2 regions of the Halomonas sp. C22 genome follow, and region 1 is predicted to be linked to the other one. Evidence: predicted binding sites of a transcription regulator. Region 1 holds the regulator's gene; the other holds the start of a gene.
The links. Region 1 encodes FliA, which starts transcription of late flagellar genes. Its sites were predicted from a motif close to CTAAAGTTNNNNNNNNNNCNGCCGATA; they were not measured.
Positions count from the first base shown of each region.

Region 2: fliD (flagellar filament capping protein FliD) is a predicted target of FliA. The motif match lies at 4,521-4,547, and genes of this name have one in related genera.

Region 1 covers NZ_VBVC01000009.1:50,918-58,088, forward strand. Annotated here, with positions in the region: gene FEU76_RS15280 (hypothetical protein) at 1-410, shown strand, start outside; gene FEU76_RS15285 (flagellar protein FlhE) at 594-905, shown strand; gene FEU76_RS15290 (RNA polymerase sigma factor FliA) at 932-1,636, shown strand; gene FEU76_RS15295 (motility protein A) at 1,676-2,491, shown strand; gene FEU76_RS15300 (OmpA family protein) at 2,496-3,167, shown strand; gene FEU76_RS15305 (sensor domain-containing diguanylate cyclase) at 3,191-5,200, shown strand; gene FEU76_RS15310 (hypothetical protein) at 5,197-5,757, opposite strand; gene FEU76_RS15315 (Crp/Fnr family transcriptional regulator) at 5,797-6,534, opposite strand; gene uvrA (excinuclease ABC subunit UvrA) at 6,664-7,171, opposite strand, start outside.
Region 2 covers NZ_VBVC01000002.1:139,164-146,334, reverse strand. Annotated here, with positions in the region: gene FEU76_RS03945 (tellurite resistance TerB family protein) at 1-392, shown strand, start outside; gene FEU76_RS03940 (YqhA family protein) at 419-982, shown strand; gene FEU76_RS03935 (serine hydrolase domain-containing protein) at 1,014-2,027, opposite strand; gene FEU76_RS03930 (hypothetical protein) at 2,423-2,743, opposite strand; gene fliD (flagellar filament capping protein FliD) at 3,075-4,418, shown strand; gene fliD (flagellar filament capping protein FliD) at 4,654-6,057, shown strand; partial or broken gene FEU76_RS03915 (flagellin N-terminal helical domain-containing protein) at 6,337-7,171, shown strand, end outside.

The DNA of each region.
Region 1 (7,171 bases):
CGGCAGCGAACGTAACGGCCCCCCGCCCGACACGCACACTGGTCATTGTGGGGTTGAGCTCAGCGGGTGCCGTGCACGTCGACAAGGTCAAAGGTCGCTTGGCGCAGTGGGCATCGCTGGGGCGCCAGTGGGCGGGCGATCCTCAGGAGTGGGACGTCAAGGTGGCAAGCCCCGAGGCAGGGTCGATGGCTGCCTTGGCGCATCACCCTCACTGGGCGCTATGGGTGAGCAGTGACGCCGAGGCCTTCGCGAGCATGTACCGTGCCCTACGCCAGATGCGTGAGCAAGGGGGGCCGCGCCGCCTGCTGGCCCTGCACGAGCCGCACCTTCCGCGTCAGGGCTTACTGGACAACCTGCGTGATGCCGCTGCGCACTATTTGCAAATAGAGCTGTTGCTACTGGCTCGTTGATGACCCCATGACAAGGGACCGGCAATGCCTCTACAGACGATGTTGCTACGAACATTGATCAACACCGCAAAGTGGTCAACAGTGACATGGAGCGTGTTTCTCTCCAGCGCCGCGTGGGTGTTGGTGTTATCGCTGGTTGTGGGTGAATCGGCGCGGGCAGCGACAGGTAGCTGGAGCAGTCAAATGCCCGCGGTGGTGGTGGCCATGAGCGATCGGGCGAGCAGCAGCCAGGCCATCAGGCCTCCGGCGGGCATACCGCTGGGCGAAGCGACATTGGCGAGGGTGCAATGGCGTTTCGAGGCGCCTGCCCATGCGCCTGTCAACGCCTGGCTATGCCATCCTGCACAATGCGTGCCTCTGAGTGGCATGCGTGGCAGCACCATGGCACTGGCAGGTCTGGATGCCAACGCGCCGCTTCATTTGCGCTTTGCGCTGTCACCGGGGCAACGGCCCGTGCGCGTACAGGGGCTGCAGGTCATCGTGAATTATCAGTAAAGATCGTTTAGCCGTGAGGCAATAGGATGTATACAGCACAAGGCAGGATCAAGCAGAGTGAGCTGTTAACTCAATACATGCCACTGGTGAGACGTCAGGCCTTGACACTGCAGGTCAGGTTGCCCGCCAGTATCGAGCTGGATGATTTGATTCAAGCGGGCATGGTGGGCTTGCTGGAGGCGCTAGGACGCTTTGATGCCGCACAGGGCGCGACGTTTGCCACGTTCGCCAGCCAACGCATTCGGGGCGCCATGATGGATGAACTGCGCACTCGGGACTGGCTGCCGCGCAGCGTGCGCCGCTCTGCCCGCGCAGTCGATGAAACCGTACGCCGTTTGGAGCAGATGCTGGGCAGGCCCCCTGAAGAGGTGGAAATTGCCCGTGAGCTGGAGATGCCGCTGAGCGACTATCAACAGCTGCTCAACGACACCAATAGCGGGCAGCTACTGCCCTTCGAGGAACTGGTGGCCGATGGCGGTGAGCCAGCCGGGGACGAAGGCAGCGCCAATCGCCCTTTCGAACAACTGCTCGACGAGCAGCAGCGGCACACTCTGATCGAAGCGATCGAGGCGTTGCCCGAGCGTGAAAAACTGCTGATGGCCCTGTATTACCAGGAAGAGATGAACCTCAAAGAGGTGGGGGCGGTACTGGGCGTCACCGAATCGCGGGTATCGCAACTGCATAGCCAGGCCGTCAGCCGCCTTCGTGCCCGCTTGAGCGACCACGATTGACCTTCTTATTCTCTCACGTTAACCGGCAAGGAGCCGTTGATGAACCCCTCTACGTTGATCGGCATATTTGCCAGCATGCTGTTGTTGATAAGCGTGCTGTTCTTTACCGCAGAGTCGCCAGAAAGCTTTATCAACTTGCCTGGTCTGGCCATCGTCATTACCGGTACTCTGGCGGCGACGTTCATCAGCTACCCCTTGAAGGAGGTACTGCGGGTAGTGCGCCTGGTAGGCCTGGTATTCCGCCGCGAGAACACCTATGTGCGCGATGATATCGGCGAGCTGGTGGCCATGTCGCGGTTATGGTTCAAGGGCGATGTCCGAGCGGTAGAGCGGGAGCTGGAGCATACGCGCAACCCGTTTCTGCGCACCGGTATTCAACTAGTGATTGCCAACACCAAGGAAGATGAAATTTTCGACATGCTGCGCTGGCGGATCGCACGGCTGAAGGCGCGTGAGCATGCCGAAGCGCAGATTTTCCGTACCATGGCCACCTATGCGCCGGCCTTTGGCATGATTGGTACGCTGGTGGGGCTGGTCAACATGCTGGAAGTCATGGATGCGGGCGATCTGCAGGTGATCGGTCCACGTATGGCCGTGGCGCTGCTCACCACGTTTTACGGTATTCTGCTGGCCAATCTGGTCTTCAAGCCCATTGCCGTCAAACTGGAGCGGCGGACCGAAGAGCGCCTGATCACCATGAACATGGTACTGGAAGGCATTTCTCTCATTACCAAGCGTCGCTTGCCGTCGTTCATCGAAGAGACGTTGAACTCGTTCGTGGCCAACTACCACGACGAAATCCGTGATGCGAGCGTCAAGCCGCGTCCAGGCGTCGATTCGGCGCTGAAAGGGTAGCGCCATGCTCAATCACGAGGCACGGTTTGCGCTGGAACTGCCAGCGGCAGCGGGCGAGAGCGACGAAGGGTGGCTGACCAGTTACCTGGACGTCTTGACGCTGCTGATTACCCTGTTCGTGCTCTTGCTGGCGCTGACGCCTCCTGGCGGTGGGGACGGGAGGGAGAGCGATGCCATGGGGCCGGCCAGTGCCATCATGGCCATGCCGTTGGCCTCATTGGCCACCGGCATTCACCCACGTCACGACGGTGTGCAGCCGCAGATGGCCGGGCTGGATATTCCGGGGGTCAGTGTCTCGCAGGGCCGTGAAGGCATCACCCTGCGCATCGACGACAGTCTTTTGTTTCCCAGCGGCAATGATGTGCTAACGCCTCAGGGGCAAGTTGTGTTAGAAGGGCTCACATCGGTACTCCAAACGTTCGAAGGCCAAATCTCGGTGGAAGGGCATACGGATAATCTGCCCATTGCCACCCCGCGTTTCCCCTCCAACTGGGAGCTTTCAACGGGTCGCGCCATTGCCGTGGTGCGCCAGTTGGAGCGTCAGGGTATCGCCATTTCTCGTATGCGGGCGGTTGGCTACGCCGACACCCAACCCATGGAAAGTAACGCTACCCCGGAAGGGCGAGCTGCCAACCGACGTGTTGAACTGCTGCTCAAACAGCAGGTCGAGGGGTAAAGCACTATCTCGAGGCTATCTTCGTGTCGACGCATCATTCTCGACTGCAGTCCTTTGGCGCTGTCTTGGTACTGGATACCGACGTGCGGCAGATTCAGGCCGTCAGCCGCAACCTGGCGGCATTGCTGGGGTTACCCACCAACGAGCAGCCGCCCCCTAGGCTGACGTCTCTGCTGGGCAAGCGGCTCAGCCAGCGGCTGCGCCATGAACTGCAAGGGCAGCCCCGCCTACCCGGCCCGCTCACTTTTCGCCGAGCCACCGTCGATACGCGCTTTCAACTCCAGGCCTATCGAACAGACCGACACGTCGTCGTCGAAATAGAGCCATTGCCCCCGATGGGTAAGCAGCGCTTGCTGGGAACCCTCAATGAGCGCCTGGTGCGCCTGGCCGAAGCCACGCACCAGGAGGAACTGCTGGACTACCTGGTCGGTGCCGTTCAGGAGTTGACCGGGCATGAGCGCGTCTCGGTGTGCCATTTCGACGGCGATTGGCATGGGCTCATCGTGGCCGAAAAGTGTACGGGGCGCTTGGCAGGGCTGCGCGGGCAACGGTTTCCGGCCAGCGATTTCCCACTGGCCTTGCGGCATGCCTACGAACGTCATCCGGTGCGCTTGATTCAAGACGTCACCGCCGACACCGAGCCCCTGGTGCCCGCAGACGTCACGGCCAACCTGCGCAACTGCTTCTTGCGTGCGCCGGCTGCCGAGCGGCGCGTCTATCTGCAGCGGCTGGGGGCACACAGTGCTTTCAGTGTGGCCATGCAAAGTGATGCTGGCCTGTGGGGGCTGCTGTTCTGTCATTCGGCCCATGCCCACCCCGTGGCACCTCCCTTGCGCGATGCGGTGCGGACACTGGTGCAAATGGCGACGCAGCGGTTGTTGTTGCTGCGTGCTCGCCAGGAGGCACGTTACCTGCAGCGCGTGCAGGATAGCCTGGTGCTGTCGGTCTCTGCCCAGCAAGAACCCAAAAGCCCCCAGCAGATTCTTCACGAGCAGGCTGCGTCCTGGTGCGCGTTGTTCCGTGCTCAGGGGGTTGCCCTGTGGCTCAATGGCAGCGTGTGTTCTGCCGGTGTGGTGCCGCTCTCCACGGTGGTGTGCCAACTGGTGAAGCGTATCGACAGGGGGCATCGCCATGGGGGGCCGTGGTGTACCCGTGAGGTAGCGGTGGAGCCGCTGACGGCGTCACTCGACATGTCAGAGCAGTGTGGGATTCTGGCCGTGCCGCTCTCCATCAGCCCGGCACAGCGAGGCTGGCTGTTGTTCTTTCGGCCCGAGCAGGTGGAAACCCTCTATTGGGCCATGGGCCCTGCCTCGGCTGCCGTGACCTCATCCACGCAGCCGACGCCCCCCTCGGCTGCGTGGAGTGAAGACGTGGTCGGCAAAAGCGAAGCATGGCAGCGTGTCGAACGCCTGGCGGCCATCGACCTGGGGGAAGATTTGACGCTGGCTATTTCTGCCTATGAGATCAGTACGCTCAACATGCACCTTGAGCAAGAGCGCAAGGCACTGGCCACCGCCAACCAGCGGCTCGAGCAGTTGGCCCACTTTGACCCATTGACTCAGGTCTGGAATCGCTATCGTATCGAGCAGGCCATCGATGCCGAGTTAGTCGCGGCCAAGCGCTACGGCGCCGCATTCGCGTTGCTGCTGTTTGACGTGGATCACTTCAAGCAGATCAACGACGCCTATGGGCATGGCGTGGGGGATGACGTGCTGGTCTCGCTGGCTCGTCTGGTGGAAACGTCGCTGCGGGGGTGCGACCATCTTGGCCGCTGGGGCGGCGAAGAGTTCGTGGTGCTGGCGACACACTCCGATGAGGAAGCGGCCATGGGCCTGGCTGAGCGGCTGCGCAGCCTGGTGGCCACGCTGCATGTCAACGGGTTGGACCAGCCCATCACCGTCAGTATCGGCGTGGCGATATGGCAGCCGGGCGACAGCTGCAAGACGCTGATGTCGCGGGCCGATGTGGCCATGTACCGAGCCAAACGCGGTGGTCGCAATCGTGTGGAAATCGCCGAGCAGCGAACCGGTTAATCTTCTGTCGTGCTCTCCTCGCACAGCTGCTGCATGCGCGCGATGGCGCTGTCTGCACCGGCAAGGCTGAAGGTCATGTACCACGGCTCCTGCTCGTTTTGGTCGAAGCCCAGGAACAGCTGCTCGCCGGTGCGCATCTGGGCCATCAGTGTGTCGAGATCGCTCAGGTAAAAGTGTGCGTAGAAGCCATCGTCGCCGCGCTCGGTGATGAACTCGGCCATGGTATCCACGATGGGCTGGTCATCGATGCGCAGCCGTGTGGGCACCAGATTGACAGCGCGGCTCTCGCCTTGCTGCTGTTCCAGCGTCACGCGCATTTCCAGCCAGGGGAGGTCGCATACCCCCTGGCTGGTATTGAGGCTCAGGGTGGCATCGGAGTAGCTGTGGGTCTCCACTGCGCGAAAATGGCGCTCTTCGCCCAGTGCCAGCGTCATGGACGACCAGTGCTGGTGAGGTTCGGCGTGCTCCACGTTGAACGTGGCTGCCAGGGCGAACGGGGCGTTGCCCAGCAGGCTCCCCCCCAGTACCGCCAGCAGTGTACGGGTGTTGATGGGCATAAACGGTATCATCGTCGTCGGTCTAAAAGGCAAGGTCGCTCAGGCTTCCAGCAGCGGCCTGACGTTGTCGGTCAGGTAGCAGTCGTCGAACTCTCCTTCGGTGGCCAGCGCTTCGAGATCCGGTATGGTGACATGGTGTCGGTCACGAAATACCAGGCCGTCTTCGCTGAGTGCGGTGAAGGTACGGCTGACATGAACCGGGCTCAAGCCCAGGATATCGGCCAACTGCTCTTGTGACAGCGGGAGGCGGAACTGCCCGCTGATATCGTCGTTGGTCTGGCGCAGGCGCAGATACATTTCATGTAGGAAATGGGCCATTTTCTTGCGCGCGCTGCGCCGTGCCAGGTTGACCAGCCGTTCGGTCAGCAGCGCTTGCTGTCGGCTGGCAATGGCAAACATCACCGACGTGAGCGACAGTGACTCGCGAAAGACCTCCAGCATACGCTTGTGGGGAAAGTGACAGATCACGCCGTCACTGATCATGCGGACGTTTTCAAGGCGCTGGGAAAAAGCAAACTCCCGCAGACCGATGATGTCGCCGGGCAGAAAAACTTCCAGGATCTGGCGGTCGCCGTTTTCGAGGTGGCGGTAGGAGTAGGCCCAGCCGCTGCGCAGCGTGCAAAACTCATTGGCCGGTGCCCCCATCTCCCAGAGTACCGTGCCCGCCTTGATGGACGTGGGGCTCTCTTCCAACGAGGCCAGCAGCTCTTTCTCGTCATCGGTGAGCGAGCAGTAGTGGCTAAAGTGGCGGATAATACAGCTTTTGTCCTGTTCCACAGCGTGTGTCTCCTCGCAGAAAACAACCATTGTTAAGCAGTCTCGCTGCTTACTATAAGCAGTCAGGGCCGTCTTTTCCTGAACTTTTTGGCCGCTGCTCCAACGCTTGAGCAGCGGCCCATGAGACGCCTAGCGAGTGGCGCGGTTGCCACGCTCGAGTAACGGCGCCAGGAAGCGGCCCGTATGCGATAACGTCTGTTTGGCCAACTGCTCCGGCGTGCCTTCGGCGATGATCTGCCCGCCCCCGGAACCGCCTTCCGGCCCCAGGTCGATCAACCAGTCGGCCGTCTTGATGACATCCAGGTTATGCTCGATCACCACGATGGTATTGCCGTGGTCGCGCAGTCGGTGCAGCACCGTCAGCAGCTGGCGGATATCCTCGAAGTGCAGGCCGGTGGTGGGTTCATCCAGAATGTAGAGGGTTTTGCCGGTGTCACGCTTGGCCAGCTCGCGCGCCAGCTTGACCCGCTGAGCCTCGCCCCCGGAAAGCGTCGTGGCGCTTTGCCCCAAGCGGATGTAGGAAAGCCCCACATCCATGAGCGTTTGCAGGCGTCGGGCGATGGCGGGCACGGGGCTGAAGAAGGCCAGCGCATCTTCCACCGTCATCTCCAATACCTCGTGGATGGTCTTGCCTTTG
Region 2 (7,171 bases), on a different contig from region 1:
CCCTGACCCTGGAGCTCGCCTGTGCTGCGCTATTGTGCGAAGTGATGCGGGCCGACTATGAGCAGAGCGAGGCCGAGCGCGCCGCCATGCAGCGCATGCTGATGACGCGCTATCGCCTCGATGAGCAGGCAGTGGCCGAACTGATGCGCCTGGCGGAGGCAGAAGTGGACGACGCCGTGGACCACTACCAGTTCGTCAGCCTGATCAAACAGCACTACGGCTATGAGCAGCGCCTGGAGGTAGTGGCCATGATGTGGCAGGTGGCCTGGGCCGATGGCTCGCTGGACCCGCTGGAAGAGCACCGCATTCGCCGCCTGGCCGACCTCCTGCACGTCAGCCACAGTGATTTCATTCGCAGCAAGCTCAGCCAACGCCCGGATTCCGCCTCTTAAACGCTTCAAGGAGCGCTTCGACCGCCATGAACAACAATGCTCTTCCTCCTCCTGCGCCCAAGCCGCCCCATGAACAGTCGCCCTGGGAGCGGTGGATAGAGACCGCGCTATGGAACTCCCGTTTTCTCGTCATGCTGGCGGTGGTGCCGAGCCTGATGGGGTCGCTGTTGCTGTTCATCGTCGGGACGCTGGATATTTTGAGCGTGGGGGGCGATGTGCTGCATTACTACTTTATCGATGACTCGCGCAATATCCACGACACCCTCGTGCCGAATATCATCATGGCCGTGGATATTTATCTGATTGCCATCGTGCTGCTGATTTTCGGGTTGGGGGTGTATCGGCTATTCGTGTCCCGTATCGACCAGGCTGAAGTACGCTATCCTACGCACCCCTTCAACGTTGCCTCTCTGGATCAACTCAAGGACAAAATTGCCCGCGTCGTCATATTGGCCGTCATTATCGAGTTCTTTCGCGCCGTGGTGGATATCCGCTTCAGCACACCGTTGGAGGCCATTTATCTGGCCCTTTCCGTACTGGCGCTTGCAGCCGCGCTCTACTTGATGAGCCTGGCGCACAAGGGCGAGTAGCTCGCCCTTCCCGTGAACAGCCCGTGGCGGGCTACGGAGAGCTCTCCGTTTCCAACAGGCCCGCCACCAGCGCATTCAACTGCTGCTGGAACTGGCCACCGGGGGAGGGCGGGTTGGGGTCAGACGTTATCACGACCGTCATCGCCCGCTCAGGCACCACGAACAGCGCTTGGCCACCGTAGCCTCGGCCATACATCACTGGTGTGTCGGCAAGGGTAGTGATGAACCAGCCATAGCCGTAACCATCGCCTGTCCAGGGCGAGCTGCCCCGAGCAGTCCAGGAAGCCTCCACCCAGCCTTCGGGCAAGACCCGCTGGCCGTTCACTACGCCATCGTTGCGGTACAGTTCACCAATCTCGACCAGTGCTCGGGGCGACAGCAGCATATCGTTGCCACCAAAGTAAATGCCTTGCGGGTCCCGTGGCCATGCAGGAATGGTGATGTTCAAAGGCTCGCCCAGCAGCCGTTGGGCGAGCGCCAAGGTGCTTTCACCGCTGGCATGGGTGAGGGCCGCCGAGAGCAGATGGCTCGTACCCGTGGAATAGAGCATGCGCCCGCCGGGGGTATCGACGAACGGACGGCTAAGCGCATCGTTGACCCAGTTGGCGCTGGCCACCCAGGCGCCGTAGTGGCTACCCGAGGTGCGCTCCAATCCTGCCTGCTGGGCAAGCAAGTGGGCCACGGTGATCTCGTTGACCCGTGGGTCGGCATCGCTGGGCAGGCTGTTCAGCAGGCTCGCCAACGGCTGATCCACCGAGTCGATCACGCCCGCTTCGATAGCCGCCCCCGTAATGGCCGCCAGCACGGTTTTGGATAACGACTTCACGTTGGCAGGCGCCGCCACCCCAGGCCCACCCTGATGAATTTCGTGCACGATCTCCCCGTCATGAGCGACCACCACCGCATGCACCCGGGGCAGCGCAGCGGTGCGTTCGTCGAGCGCTTGAAGCCGTGCGGCATCAGGGGCGTTGGCAGAGGCCATCGGCAGAGAAAACGAGACGAAGGAGAGCGCACAACAGCAGGACACCAGTAGAGGAAAACGCATCGCAGAACCTTGGCAGAGCCTTGAAAAGGGGAGGCTAAACTTCGAGGCAGTGCCTGGCCAAAGGTTCCCCAGCGGCCCCTGATCAGCCAAATTCCAGGAAATTACGCAAACATCAAAAAAGCCTGCTACGCTAGAAGGGCCTGTTAAGGGAGAAGCAACCCTTTGATTTTCATGAAACGCTAAAGCAAGGAGTGCCGTTATGCGTAGCATTATCTATATCGTGGGTCTGGTTGTCGTGGTGTTGTTCATCCTTTCGCTGCTGGGCTTACGTTAAGCAGCCTGGGGCCACCATCCCCGTTAGCACGCCAAGCGCCCGCTTCCCCCAGCGGGCGTTTTTTTATGGGTTTCAGTTGGCTCAAGCCGCTTGTTTGTCCAGGCGCGTCATTCGCTTGTATTCAAGCGCAGTCGGCGGCCCCTTGGCCAAACATATCGAACATCAATTCGCGGCCCATGCCCGTCAGCACCCAACGGCCATAGCTGTTGTACGTCGCGGCACCGCTCTGTTCCAATACCTGTTGGCACATGGCCCAGCCAGTTTGCTGCTGGCGCAGCGTGTTCAGCTCATGACGGGACAAGCCCCGTTGGGACAAGGTGATGGTTTCAAGGACGTGGCCGCTTTCATAAAGCAGCTCGGCAGCACGGGAAAGGCAGTGGCGCAAGCTGCGTTGCAGATGAAAAGCAGCGCTGGAGGCCTTAGGTAACGCTTCTGCGGGCATGGATGACTCCTGCAATCGCACGGAAAAGGGGATGTGCTGCGGTGCATTATAAATGAGCCGGGATGTTAGACCAAGGTCTATGTTGAGCCATGAGCGGCGCGCAGGGTGGTTGCCACATGTCTGCAACGTAAAGCCCGTAGATTTCACTTGTGAGCCGCTGAAATTCGCCTTTGCCAACACAATGCGCTCAGCAAGAAAATAATGAAAAATTGGATGAACCCTAAAGACTGGGGTTAAATGGCCGAAGGTTATTAGTAATACAGCACACTGTTAAACGATTCATTGGCGTCGGAGCACATAGCGAGGCGTATAAACTAAAGGACATTAGCGTATGGCTTCCATTTCATCATTGGGTATCGGTTCAGGGCTTGATCTCAACGGCTTGCTAGACCAACTGCAAGAAGCCGAGCGGGGTAAGCTGGAACCCATCGAGCGACAACTGGAAACTCAGCAAACAAAAATTTCCGCCTACGGCCAGCTGCAGAGCGCAATGTCTCAGTTTCAAAGTGCAGCCGCAGCGCTTAACGACAGCGCCCTGTACGAAAGCCTTTCAACCAACGTTGGTGGCAGCGCCATTACGGCCGCCGCTGATAGTGAAGCCCAGCCAGGCGCTTACAACGTCACTGTCGACCAGCTCGCTACCGCAGGCACGCTGGCCACCACCTCCGTGCCGGATGCCACGGTAGCCCTGACCGAAGAAGACACCTCCCTGACCCTAAGCTTCGCCGGCCAGGACGATGTCAACGTAGCTATCAGTGCCAATAGCACGCTGGAAGACGTGCGTGATGCCATCAATGCCCAGCAAGACAGCGGCGTCTCCGCGTCGATTATTTTCGACGGTGAAGCATACCGCCTGGCATTGAGTTCTACTCAGACGGGGGCTGCGGCTTCCATTGAAGGCGTGGCCTTTGGCACCGCCTTCGGCAGTGAGCTGGCTACCGATGTGGTGCAAGCTGGTCAAAATGCCCTGCTCAATGTCAATGGCGTTGAGATCACCAGCCCCACTAATCAAGTGGAAGGCGCCATTCAAGGGGTCACGCTCAACCTGCAAGAAGAAGGCACCAGCACCGTGGCCGTAGAACAAGACACCCGCGCCGTGCGCGAAGCGATCACCAGCTTTGTGGATGCCTATAACGACCTGAAAGGAACCATTGGAGAACTTACCAGTTTCAACCCTGAAAGCGGCGTGGCTGGCGAGTTGAACGGCGACAGTGCCGTGCGCACAGTTGAATCGCGCTTACGCAGCGTGTTAAGCGGTGGTATGGAAGGCCAATTTTCCATGCTGAGCGATATTGGCATTACCCTTCAGCGCGATGGCACTTTGGCCGTCGATAGTGACAAGTTAGATGATGCAATTGCCAACAACCAGGAGGCGCTTTCCGCCTTCTTTGCAGGCGATGCCAGCGATGCAGGGATGGCCGGCCAGGTTAACCAGACGCTAACGCAATTGCTGGGCACCAATGGTGCTGTGGCAGGGGCCATCAGCGGGGCTGAAAACCGCGTAGAATCCCTAGGCGAACGCTATGTGCGCATGGAGCAAACCATCGAGCAGACCATTGCACGATACCGCACCCAGTTTGGCCAGCTAGACAGCATGATTGCCCAAATGAACCAGACCAGCGATTACCTGACCCAGCAGTTCGATGCGCTGGACGCCCAACTGGGCCGCCGCTAAGCGCTTTCCCGCCTTACCTTACGCCTGCTGGAAACAGCAGGCGTTTTTGTGACTGGCATACTTTATTACGTGCAGGCAAAGCTTAAAAAAACACTCACCCCATTCAAGTTTTCCGCTGATGCGCCGATAATGACTTTACATTTGATCGCTCTGCTTAACCCCCCCCCTTCAGGAGCGACGACACAAGCGCGTTCATCGCGCATGGGTTTAGCCTTTTGCACCGAGGAACGACGGTATGGCGACAATAACCTCTCTAGGCGTTGGCTCTGGCCTGGATCTCACCGGCTTGCTGGATCAGCTACAGGCTGCGGAACGCGGCAAGCTCGTGCCCATTACCCGCCAAAAAGAGCAGCAGCAGGCCAAAATTTCGGCTTTCGGCCAGCTGCAAACGTCGCTGAACGGTTTTCAGGATGCGCTGGCTAAAATCAACGACCCTAAGCTCTACCAAAGCCTTTCCGCCAACGTGCGGGGCGATGCCATTAAAGCCACTACCACCGCCAGCGCGCTGCCCGGCAGCTACCGGGTAGAGGTGTCGCAGTTGGCCACCTCTGGCACCTTGGCATCTAACCGCATCATAGGTGAAAAAAACGCCGCGCTAGACCTGCAAGGGGCCACTGCCATACGGCTCAATTTTGGCGGCGCGGATTCGGTCGATATTGCCATTGCCCCCAACAGCAGCCTGGAAGCCATTCGTAACGCCATTAACGCCCATAAGGATGCCGGTGTTAACGCCACCATCATCAACGATGGGGAAGGCTACCGCCTGGCGCTCAGCTCCAAGGCTACGGGTGCGGATGCTTCGATTGAAGGCTTCAGCTTTGTAGATGCCAGCCAGGACCCCGCGGTAACGGTAGCAGGGCCCTTTAGCGAAGATGCCGCCACCAAGCGTTCTGGCGAAAATGCCGCGCTAACCGTCAATGGCATTGCCATCAGCAGCGCCAAAAACCAGATCGAAGGGGCCATTCAAGGGGTTACGCTCAACCTGGCAGAGTTGAGTATTGCCGAAGGCGAAACGGCCACCAGTACCATTACCATCGAGCGCGACACCCTCAAGCAGCGCGAAGCCATCAACGGCTTTGTGAAAGCGTTCAACGACCTGAAAGGCACCATTGCCAAGCTGACTAGCTTTACAGGCGACAGCGAAACCGCAGGCGAACTGGTTGGCGACAGTACCGTGCGCACCATTGAAAGCCGCTTGCGCAGCGTGTTGACCGGTGGCGTGGAAGGTGGCGAGCTAGGCACCCTGAACCAGCTAGGCATTACCCTGCAGCGTGACGGTAAGCTGGCAGTGGATGACGACAAGCTATCCGATCTGGTGGCCAATAACCCCCAGGCGCTGAGTGACTTCTTCGCGGGCGATAAAAAAGAGAATGGCCTGGCAGGCAAGCTTTCCACCACTATCGACCAAATGCTCAGCAACAATGGCGTGGTCAAGCTGGCCATTAGCGGTGCAGAAACCCGCATTAAAAGCTTGGGCGAGCGCTTCGAGCGCATGGAAAAATCCATTGAAGGCACCATTGCCCGCTACCGCACTCAGTTCAGCCAGCTGGACGCCATGATCGCCCAGATGAACAGCATGAGCAGCTACCTCACCCAGCAGTTCGACGCCCTGGACTACCAGCTAGGCCGCAAGCGCTAATCCATCCCAATACACGCCCAGCCCCCCCTTTGTGGGGGGCGTTTCACATCTGGAACGCACACAGCCAGCCTGAAGGCCAGCAACTGTGGGAGGCGGCTTTAGCCCGCGACCGATTTACCCCACCCCCAAATAGCCCTACTCCTTCAGTTACCAAAAATTACACAAATCTCTTTCCCCCTCCCTAAAGATTCCCCCTCTCGTGCCGTTAATTAATACAACGGCGCTTCATGTCGCCGAACAGCGGGCCTTCCGGCCAGTTCACACGCAAGGAGTATCACCATGTCAGTGATCAACACCAACATCACTTCGATGATCGGTCAGCAGAACCTGAACAAGAGCCAGAACGCGCTGCAAACCAGCATGGAGCGTTTGAGCTCTGGCCTGCGTATCAACAGCGCCAAAGATGATGCGGCTGGTCAGGCCATTGCCAACCGCATGTCCGCCCAGATCACTGGTCTGGCCCAAGCTCAGCGTAACGCCAATGATGGTATCTCCGTTGCCCAGACTGCTGAAGGAGCGCTGAACCAGGTTAACGACAACTTACAGCGTATTCGTGAGCTGGCAGTGCAGGCTGAAAACGGCACCAACAGCCAAGACGATTTAGAGTCTATCCAGAACGAAATTAATCAGCGTCTTTCTGAGATCAACCGTATCTCTGATGAAACCGACTTTAACGGCACGAAAGTGCTTCAGTCTGATAATGGTCTGAAAATTCAAGTCGGCGCAAACGACGGTGAAGTGATTGAAATTGGCTTGAAAGAAATCAATGCCAAGTCACTGGGTTTAGAAGGCTTTAACGTTACTGGTGCGGGTGAAATCGCTAACGCCGCAGCAACTGAACGCGACCTACGTTTAGCTGATAACGTTACCGTTGGTGGCACTGCGGCCGCACCCACGTTCACGCTTAAGCAAGAAAATAGCTCGATTTCTGCTGGTCAGTTCTTTGATTTACTCGATAACAATGCAACTGTCAGTTTGACCTCTACTACTGAGACAGGCTTGTCAGACGAGACTGGTACTGCGCTTACGTTTAACAGTATTGGCAACCTCACCTACAGTAAAGCTAATGATAACTTCACCTATGACGCTACACTGAATGCTGCTTCCTTCGAGT